DNA from 2 places in the Allobosea sp. 10L422 genome. Region 1 is predicted to be linked to the other one. Evidence: predicted binding sites of a transcription regulator. Region 1 holds the regulator's gene; the other holds the start of a gene.
The links. Region 1 encodes LexA, which represses DNA repair genes until DNA is damaged. Its sites were predicted from a motif close to TGTTCNNNNTGTGTTCNG; they were not measured.
Positions count from the first base shown of each region.

Region 2: the regulator LexA is predicted to act here: its motif matches at 1,628-1,645, upstream of AC1DEZ_RS23660 (DNA recombination protein RmuC).

Region 1 is NZ_JBFTJI010000001.1:620,081-624,458, forward strand. Features, by position in the region: gene trpD (anthranilate phosphoribosyltransferase) at 1-208, shown strand, start outside; gene trpC (indole-3-glycerol phosphate synthase TrpC) at 216-1,028, shown strand; gene moaC (cyclic pyranopterin monophosphate synthase MoaC) at 1,025-1,507, shown strand; gene AC1DEZ_RS02910 (molybdopterin molybdotransferase MoeA) at 1,507-2,718, shown strand; gene lexA (transcriptional repressor LexA) at 2,818-3,528, shown strand; gene AC1DEZ_RS02920 (ComEC/Rec2 family competence protein) at 3,522-4,378, opposite strand, start outside.
Region 2 is NZ_JBFTJI010000015.1:56,889-61,266, forward strand. Features, by position in the region: gene AC1DEZ_RS23655 (OsmC family protein) at 1-411, shown strand, start outside; gene AC1DEZ_RS23660 (DNA recombination protein RmuC) at 412-1,596, opposite strand; gene def (peptide deformylase) at 1,710-2,249, shown strand; gene fmt (methionyl-tRNA formyltransferase) at 2,307-3,236, shown strand; gene truA (tRNA pseudouridine(38-40) synthase TruA) at 3,290-4,030, shown strand; gene AC1DEZ_RS23680 (hypothetical protein) at 4,038-4,378, opposite strand, start outside.

The DNA.
Region 1 (4,378 bases):
CGAGCAGAACGCGGCTGCGCTGAACGCCGTGCTGGCCGGCGAGAGAACCGGCTTCCGCGACATCGCCGCCTTCAATGCGGCTGCGGCGCTGCTGGTCGCCGGCAAGGCCGCGAACCTGAAGGACGGCTTCGCCCAGGCGACGGCCGCGCTCGACTCCGGCAAGGCCAAGGCGACGCTCGCCGCGCTCGTCAAAGCCTCGAATGCGTGAGGCCGGCATGACCGACATCCTCGCCAAGATCGAAGCCTATAAGCGCCAGGAGATCGCGGCCGCCAAGGCCGCGGTGCCGCAGGCCGAGATCGAACGCCGTGCCCGCGCGGCCGCCAAACCGCGCGGCTTCGCCGATGCGCTCGCCGCCAAGCTCGCGGTCGGCAAGCCGGCCCTGATCGCCGAGATCAAGAAGGCCAGCCCGTCCAAAGGGTTGATCCGCGCCGATTTCGACCCGCCTTCGCTCGCCCGCGCCTATGCCGCCGGCGGCGCTGCCTGTCTTTCGGTACTCACCGACGCGCCCTCCTTCCAGGGCCAGCCGGAATTTCTGACGCAGGCGCGCGAGGCCTCCGGCCTGCCGGCGCTGCGCAAGGATTTCCTCTACGAGCCCTATCAGGTCTACGAAGCCCGCAGCTGGGGCGCCGACTGCATCCTGATCATCATGGCCGGCGTCGACGACGACACCGCCCGGGCGCTGAACGAAGCCGCTCGCGATCTCGGCATGGACGTGCTCGTCGAGGTGCATGACGACGCCGAGCTCGACCGGGCACTCAAGCTCGAAAGTCGGCTGCTCGGCATCAACAACCGCGACCTGCGCAGCTTCCACGTCGATCTCGCCGTGACCGAGCGGCTGGCGCCGCGCGTCCCGGCCGACCGCATCGTCATCGGCGAGAGCGGCATCTTTGCCCATGCCGACATCGCCCGTCTCAACAAGGCCGGCGTCAACAGCTTCCTCGTCGGCGAGAGCCTGATGCGGCAGGCGGACGTCACAGCGGCGACGCGGACCCTGCTGACCGGCCAGGCTCAAGAGAACGCGGCGTGAGCCGGCTCAGCCATCTCGACGCCCAAGGCCAGGCACATATGGTCGATGTCGGCGACAAGGCCGAGACGACCCGCATGGCAGTAGCCGAGGGCAGCGTCGTGATGGCGCCGGAGACGATTGCGATCGTGCGCGACGGCAATGCTAGGAAGGGCGATGTGCTCGGCACGGCGCGCCTCGCCGGCATCATGGCCGCTAAGCGCACGCATGAGTTGATCCCGCTCTGCCACCCGCTGCTGCTCAGCAAGATCGGGGTCGATCTGGAGATCGACGAGGCCCTGCCGGGCGTGCGCGTGCGCGCTGAGGTGAAGATGAAGGGCCAGACCGGCGTCGAGATGGAGGCGCTCACCGCCGTGTCCGTCGCCTGTCTCACCGTCTACGACATGGTCAAGGCAGTCGACAGGGCGATGCGGATCGAGAATATCCGGCTCCTGCACAAATCCGGCGGCCAGTCCGGCGACTACGAGGCGAAAGCCCGCTGATGGCGCTCACCCCGGTCCCCGTCGCGCGCAAGGCGCTGCTCAACAGCATTCCGGGACCGACCGGAGCGGAGACCCTCCCGCTCGCGCAATGCGCATGGCGGGTGCTCGCAGCCGATCTGAAGGCGCTCAGAACCCAGCCGCCCTTCGCCAACTCCGCCATGGATGGCTACGCCGTGCGTGCCGACGAGATGGCCGAAGATGCCACACTCGCCGTGATCGGGGAGTCCGCCGCCGGGCGGGCCTTTGACGGTACGGTCGGGCCGGGCGAAGCCGTACGGATCTTTACCGGCGCGCCGATGCCTGATGGTGCCGACACCATCCTGATCCAGGAGGACGCCGACGGCGTCGGCAGCCCCACGATCCGCGTGCGGGTGCCCCCCGCCAAAGGCAAGTTCCTGCGCCGGGCGGGGCTCGATTTCCGCGAAGGCGACGCCCTGCTGTCGGCCGGACGCGTGCTCGACAGCGCCGCACTCGGGCTCGCCGCCGCGATGGGCCATCCCTCGCTGCCGGTCCGGCGCAAGCCGCGCGTCGCGATCCTGGCGACCGGCGACGAGCTGGTGGCGCCGGGCGAGCCTGTGGGGCGCGACCAGATCGTCGCCTCGAACTCCTTCGCGCTCGCCGCGCTGGTCGAAAAGGCCGGTGGCACCGTGCTCGATCTCGGCATCGCCCGCGACGACCATGCCGATCTCGCCAACAAGATCGGCATGGCGCGGGCTGCCGATGCCGACGTGCTAATCACGCTGGGCGGCGCCTCGGTGGGCGCACACGACCTCGTGCAGGAGGCGCTGACCCGCGCCGGGATGTCTCTTGGCTTCTGGAAGATTGCCATGCGGCCGGGCAAGCCGATGATGACCGGTCGGCTCGGCCGGATGGTCGTGGTCGGGCTTCCCGGAAACCCGGTCTCCTCGATCGTCTGCGGCCATCTCTTCGTGCTGCCGCTGATCGAAGCCCTGCTCGGCATGGCCGGCGCCGATCGCGACCGCAGCGTCCCCGCCCGCCTCGGCAGCGACCTGCCGGGCAATGACGAGCGTGAGGATTATCTGCGCTCGGAGCTGGCGCTGACGCCCGATGGTTGGGTTGCAACGCCTTTCGATCGGCAGGATTCCTCCATGCTCGGCACATTGGCGCGGGCGCAGGCGCTGACGATCCGCCCGGCCCATGCTGCGCCCGCCAAGATAGGCGACCTCTGCCGTATCCTGCCGCTGCGGTAGACGGGCGCTCTCGCGCGACCGGGTTGCGGAACACAAGGCGAACAGTTATGGTGTTCGTGATTTGTTTCGAATCTACGCTTTTCCGGGGCCGGCGGGATCATGCTGACACGCAAGCAACACGAACTCCTGCGCTTCATCCAGGAACGCTTGCGTGAGAGCGGGGTGCCGCCCTCCTTCGACGAGATGAAGGACGCGCTCGATCTGCGCTCGAAATCCGGCATCCACCGGCTGATCATGGCGCTGGAGGAGCGCGGCTTCATCCGCCGCCTGCCCAACCGGGCGCGTGCGCTCGAAGTCATCAAGATGCCCGATGGACTCGGTACGCCGCAGCAGCGGCCGCGTTTCAGCCCTGCGGTCGTCCAGGGCGGGCTCGGCACGCAGCCCAATCTCGGCAAACCCCGCCCCACCGCCGATGAGGACAGCCGCTCTTCGATCGCGATCCCGGTCATGGGCCGCATCGCCGCCGGCACACCGATTTCGGCCATTCAGAACCGCAGCCACACCGTCTCGTTGCCGCCCGACATGCTCGGCTCCGGCGAGCATTACGCGCTCGAAGTACGTGGTGACTCGATGGTCGAAGCGGGCATCCTCGACGGCGACACCGTCATCATCCGCAAGCAGGACTCGGCCAATACCGGCGATATCGTCGTGGCACTGATCGACGACGAGGAGGCCACACTCAAGCGGCTGCGCAAACGCGGCTCCTCGATCGCGCTCGAAGCCGCCAATCCCGCCTATGAGACGCGTGTGCTCGGGCCGGACCGGGTCAAGATTCAGGGCCGCCTCGTCAATCTGATGCGGCGTTACTGAAGCCGTTCGACCTCGGCTTCGCCATCGGCGGAAGCTGGCGGAATGCTGATGCTCGTTGCAGCGGGCGCCGCCAGACGGGGTTCGCGTCGGCGGCTCCACGGCCGATCGGCCGCGCTGGGCTCTGAGATGCGGCTGCTCCATCCCGACGCCGTGCGGTAGAGCGAGGTCGCGCCGTCGCGTGACAGTCCCATTCGCTCGATCAGCCGGGCCTTGCAGGCGCCGCTCCAGGGAATGGCGGTGACGACGAGGTCGGCCCGCAGGCAATCTTCGATGATCGCCAGCCGGTCGCGCGTGTAGGAAATCATGCGCTTGTCGGCCGTTTGCGCAACACAACCCAGTTGATCGCAAGCGATGCCGGCGCGCAGCGTCGGATCGTCCGGCGAGCGGCTGTCGCCGTCGGCACTCAGCCATTGCTGCAGCACGAAGCGGCTGGGCTTGCCGGCGACCGCAAGGCGTCCATCGAGGCCCCGCACAGCAAGCCCCGAGCCGTCGCGTTCGATCAGGATTTCCGGCCGCTCCGGCTTTCCGGCGATGGCGACGCCGAGCACGATGGGGACCGCCGCCAGCCAGCGCCAGGCCGTGGTCCACAGCGTCAGCCAGAGCAACGCCAGCACGAAGCAGGTCAGCACGGCCGGGCTGAAGGCGGCGATCATCACGGTGGAATGGTCGATGCTTGCGACCCAATGCGCCACCTTGAGCACGACATCCGAAGCCAGCCCCATCAGCGCCCAGGCAGGCCAGTCCAGCCCGAAGGGATAGGCGAGCACGCCGAACACCGCCGCAGGCATCACGAACAGCGAGACGAAAGGCAGTGCCATGGCGTTGCCCAGCAGGCCGAAAGGGTTGAAGG
Region 2 (4,378 bases), on a different contig from region 1:
CTCGACGATCAGCGCATCGCCTGCAAGGTCGAGACGGGCCGGGCTATCGCGCTCGCCGGCCTGCATCCCGCCTCAGGCGGCTCGGGCGCCGAGCTCTGCTCCGGCGACATGCTGCTGGAGGCGCTGGTCGCCTGCGCCGGTGTGACGCTGAAGGCGGTAGCCACCGCCCTCGAGATCGAGCTGAAGAAGGGCGTCGTCCGGGCCGAGGGCGATCTCGATTTCCGTGGCACGCTCGGCGTCGCCAAGGATGCGCCGGTCGGCTTCCAGGCCATCCGCCTCTTCTTCGACGTCGAGAGCGACGCGCCGCAGGAGAAGCTCGACACGCTGCTCAAGCTCACCGAGCGCTACTGTGTCGTTTTCCAGACGCTGAACGTGAAACCTGAGCTTTCGGCGGTGCTCAGCCGCGGCTGATCACTCCGCCGCGGCCTTCAGCTCCAGCCCCTTGGCGAAGGGCAGCTTGGGCTCGCTTTTCTCGTCCTCGAAATCGAGCGCGCCGATCTTCTCGGCGCGGCTGGTGACCTTGCCGGCCGAGGTTTTGATCTGGCCGACATCGTCCTGCGCCTGGCGGAAATGGGTATCGAGCTTGTCGACCCGCTCGCCCAGCCGGCGGACGTCGTCGAGCAGCTTGCCGACCTCGGTCTGGATGACCTGCGCCTCTTCCCGCATGCGCGCATCGCGCACCAGCGACTGCATCAGCTGGATCGCCAGCGCCAGCAGCGAGGGCGAGACGATCATCACCCGCGCCCGGTGCGCGCGCTGCACGACATCGTCGAAATGCTCGTGCAGGTCGGCATAGATCGATTCCGACGGAACGAAGAGCAGCGCGACATCCTGCGTCTCGCCGGGCAGGAAATAGCGTTCGGCGATATCCTTCACATGCACGCCGACATCGCTGCGCACGCGCTGGCCGGCGGCCTTGCGTGCGTCGTCGCCGCGTGCCTCGCGCAGCAGCGTGAAGCTCTCCAGCGGGAACTTGGCGTCGATGACGAGGCCGCGCCCGTCACCCGGCAGGGTCACGAGGCAGTCCGGCCGGCGCCCGTTCGAAAGCTGCGGCTGGAACGTGAAGAAGGCGGCGGGCAGGCCGTCGCGGACGATCGCTTCCATCCGGCCCTGGCCATAGGCCCCGCGCGCCTGCTTGTTGGCGAGCACGTCCCTGAGCGTCACCACTTCGGAGGTCAGGTCGGTCAGGTTCTTCTGGGCGGTGTCGATGACCGCGAGCCGCTCCTGCAGCTTGCCGAGGCTTTCGGTGGTCTGGCGGACATTTTGTTCGAGGCCCTGGCCAACCTTGTGGCTAAGCCCGTCCATCCGGTCGGCTACGAGCCGGGCAAGATCGCCCTGCCGCGTCGAGAGGATTTCGGCCATGGACTGCATCCGGCCGGCGAGTTCCGCCTGCTGGCGGTTCATCTCCGCGACCTTGTCGTCCATTTCGCGGGCGCGCTCGGCCGCCATCGCGACCTCAATCGCGCGGCTCCTGCCGCCACGCCAGCCGGCGATCACGGCCATGAGCAGGAGCACAAGGCTCAGGGCTGCGAAGCCGAGGGCGGCTTCGGCCCAGCTCACCGGGCGCTCCAGCAGGGTGAAGGCGATCTCGTTCATGCGCCGAGCCTAGCCGATTCGATGAGCAATGGCGAACGAAAGCGGAACAGTTTGACCGCTTGCCCACAAATGCTTATGTCCCGGGCTCAACAGCTCTTTCTCCTTGGAATCCCATGTCCGTTCGCCCGCTCGTCATCCTGCCCGACGCCCAGCTTCGCCTTGTTTCGAAGCCGGTCGCGGCTGTCACGCCCGAAATCAAGGCGCTGGTCGCGGACATGTTTGAGACGATGTACGACGCACCGGGCATCGGGCTCGCCGCCATCCAGATCGGCGTGCCGCTGCGCGTGGTGACGATCGACCTCTCGAAGCCGGAGGCGAAGGAGGGCGAGGAGCCGGAACCGAGAAAGCCGCAGGTCTTCATCAATCCGGAGGTCACCTGGTCCTCGGAGGAATTCAACGTCTATGAGGAAGGCTGCCTCTCGATCCCGGAATATTACGAGGAGGTCGAGCGTCCCGCAGAGGTGAAGGTCCGTTATATGGATCTCGACGGCAAGACGCTGGAGATCGCAGCCGATGGCCTGCTCGCCACCTGCCTGCAGCACGAGATCGACCATCTCGATGGCGTGCTCTTCATCGATCATCTCTCGCGGCTGAAGCGCGAGCGCGTCACCAAGAAATTCGCCAAGGCGGCCAAGCGCGAGCGGGCTGCGTAATCGGCAGGCTGTTTCATTCTTCCGGTGCCATGCCGGAGCTGAGGTAAAGTCGAGCGTATGAGTTTGCGCGTCATTTTCATGGGCACGCCGGATTTCGCCGTGCCGGTCCTGACCGAGATCGTCGGGCAGGGGCATGAGGTCGTCTCCTGCTACACCCGCGCCCCGGCGCAGGCCGGCCGCGGCCTCGATCTCAAGCCCTCGCCTGTGCACAAGGCGGCGGAGCGCTTCGGCATCCCGGTCTTCACGCCCGCGACGCTGAAGACGCCGGAGCAGGCCGAGATCATCGCCTCGCATCAGGCCGATGTCGCCGTCGTTGTCGCCTATGGCATGATCCTGCCCCAGGCGATCCTCGATCTGCCCGAGCTCGGCTGCCTCAACCTCCATGCCTCGCTGCTGCCGCGCTGGCGCGGCGCGGCGCCGCTCCAGCGCGCGATCATGGCCGGCGATGCCGAAACCGGCGTCTGCGTGATGAAGATGGAGGCGGGGCTCGACACCGGCCCTGTCGCCATGGTCGAGACGCTGCCGATCGGGCCCGACCTGACCGCCGGCGAACTGCACGACCAGCTCAGCATCCTCGGTGCCGATCTGATGGTGCGCGCACTCGCGGCGCTGGGCCGCGGCGGCCTGCAGTTCACGCCGCAGCCGGAAGAAGGCGTCACCTATGCCGCCAAGATCACCAATGCCGAGGCCAAGCTGAACTGGACGCTGCCGGCGCAACTGGTGCATGACCGGGTGCGCGGCCTCTCGCCCTTCCCGGGCGCCTTCGCCGAGATCGACCTCGGCAAGGGGCCGGAGCGGCTGAAGATCCTGCGCACGGCGCGCGCTGGCGGCGCGGCCGAGCCGGGCACGCTGCTCGATGACGAGGGCACCGTCGCCTGCGCCGTCGGGGCGGTGAAGCTGCTGCAGGTCCAGCGCGCCGGAAAGGCGCCGATGAGCGGGGCCGAGTTCCTGCGCGGCGCGCGGCTCGGGGCCGGCGACAAGCTTTAACGGAGCGGGCCGTTGTCCAAAAACCGCTTCGCACTTTTTGGCGGCCAGCTCTGATGCCGCGCTATAAGCTCGTCATCGAATATGACGGCACGCCGTTTTCGGGCTGGCAGCGCCAGGCGAGCGACCCGTCCGTGCAGCAGCGCGTCGAGGAGGCGGTCGAGGCCTTCTGCGGCCACCCCGTCCGGCTGCACTGCGCCGGGCGCACGGATGCCGGCGTCCACGCCACGCATCAGGTCGCCCATGTCGATATCGACAGGGAATGGCGGACCGACGTCGTACGCGATGCGAGCAATGCCCGGCTGAAGGCGCGCTTCCCGGTCAGCGTGCTCAGCGCCGAGATCGTCCCCGATGATTTCGACGCCCGCATTTCGGCAAAGCGCCGCTACTACATCTACCGCATTCTCGACAGGCGGGCGCCGCCCGCTCTCGATCGCGGCCGCGTCTGGCACGTTCCGGTGAAGCTCGACCACGAGGCGATGGACCGCGCCGCCAAGTCTCTGCTTGGAAAGCACGATTTCACGACCTTCCGCGCTGCCGAATGCCAGGCCAACAGCCCGATCCGTACGGTCGACCGGCTCGATGTCCGGCGCGAGGGCGCGGAGATCGTGGTCTACGCCCACGCCCGCTCCTTCTTGCATCATCAGGTCCGCTCGATCGTCGGCAGCCTGAAGATGGTCGGGGCGGGACGCTGGCCCGAGGAGAAGCTCGGCCAGATCCTGGCGGCGCGCGACCGTGCGCAATGCGCCGCCCTCGCGCCGTCCTGCGGGCTCTACCTCGCAGGTGTAGACTACTGAGACGGGCTCAGAACAGGCTGAACAGCCGAATCACGCCATAGTCGAGCACGATGCTGGCGATGACCAGCGGCAGCGCGATGCTGTGCCCTTCCGGGCCAAAGGCCGCACGCGCCACGCAATAGCGCAAGCGCAGCACGATCGCCGCGAAGAATGCCGCCTGCACCAGCGCCAGCTCCGGTGTCGACCACCCCAGCGCGAAGACGGCGGCGGGCACCGCCATGAGGCTGGCCGAAACGATGCCGGCCCAGTTCCAGGCGATGACGAAACTGGTGAACCGCGGCGCCTGCGCAAGCTCCGGGCGCAGCGCGATCAGCAGGGCCGGCACGGCGAGGATGGCGAGGCAGAGCG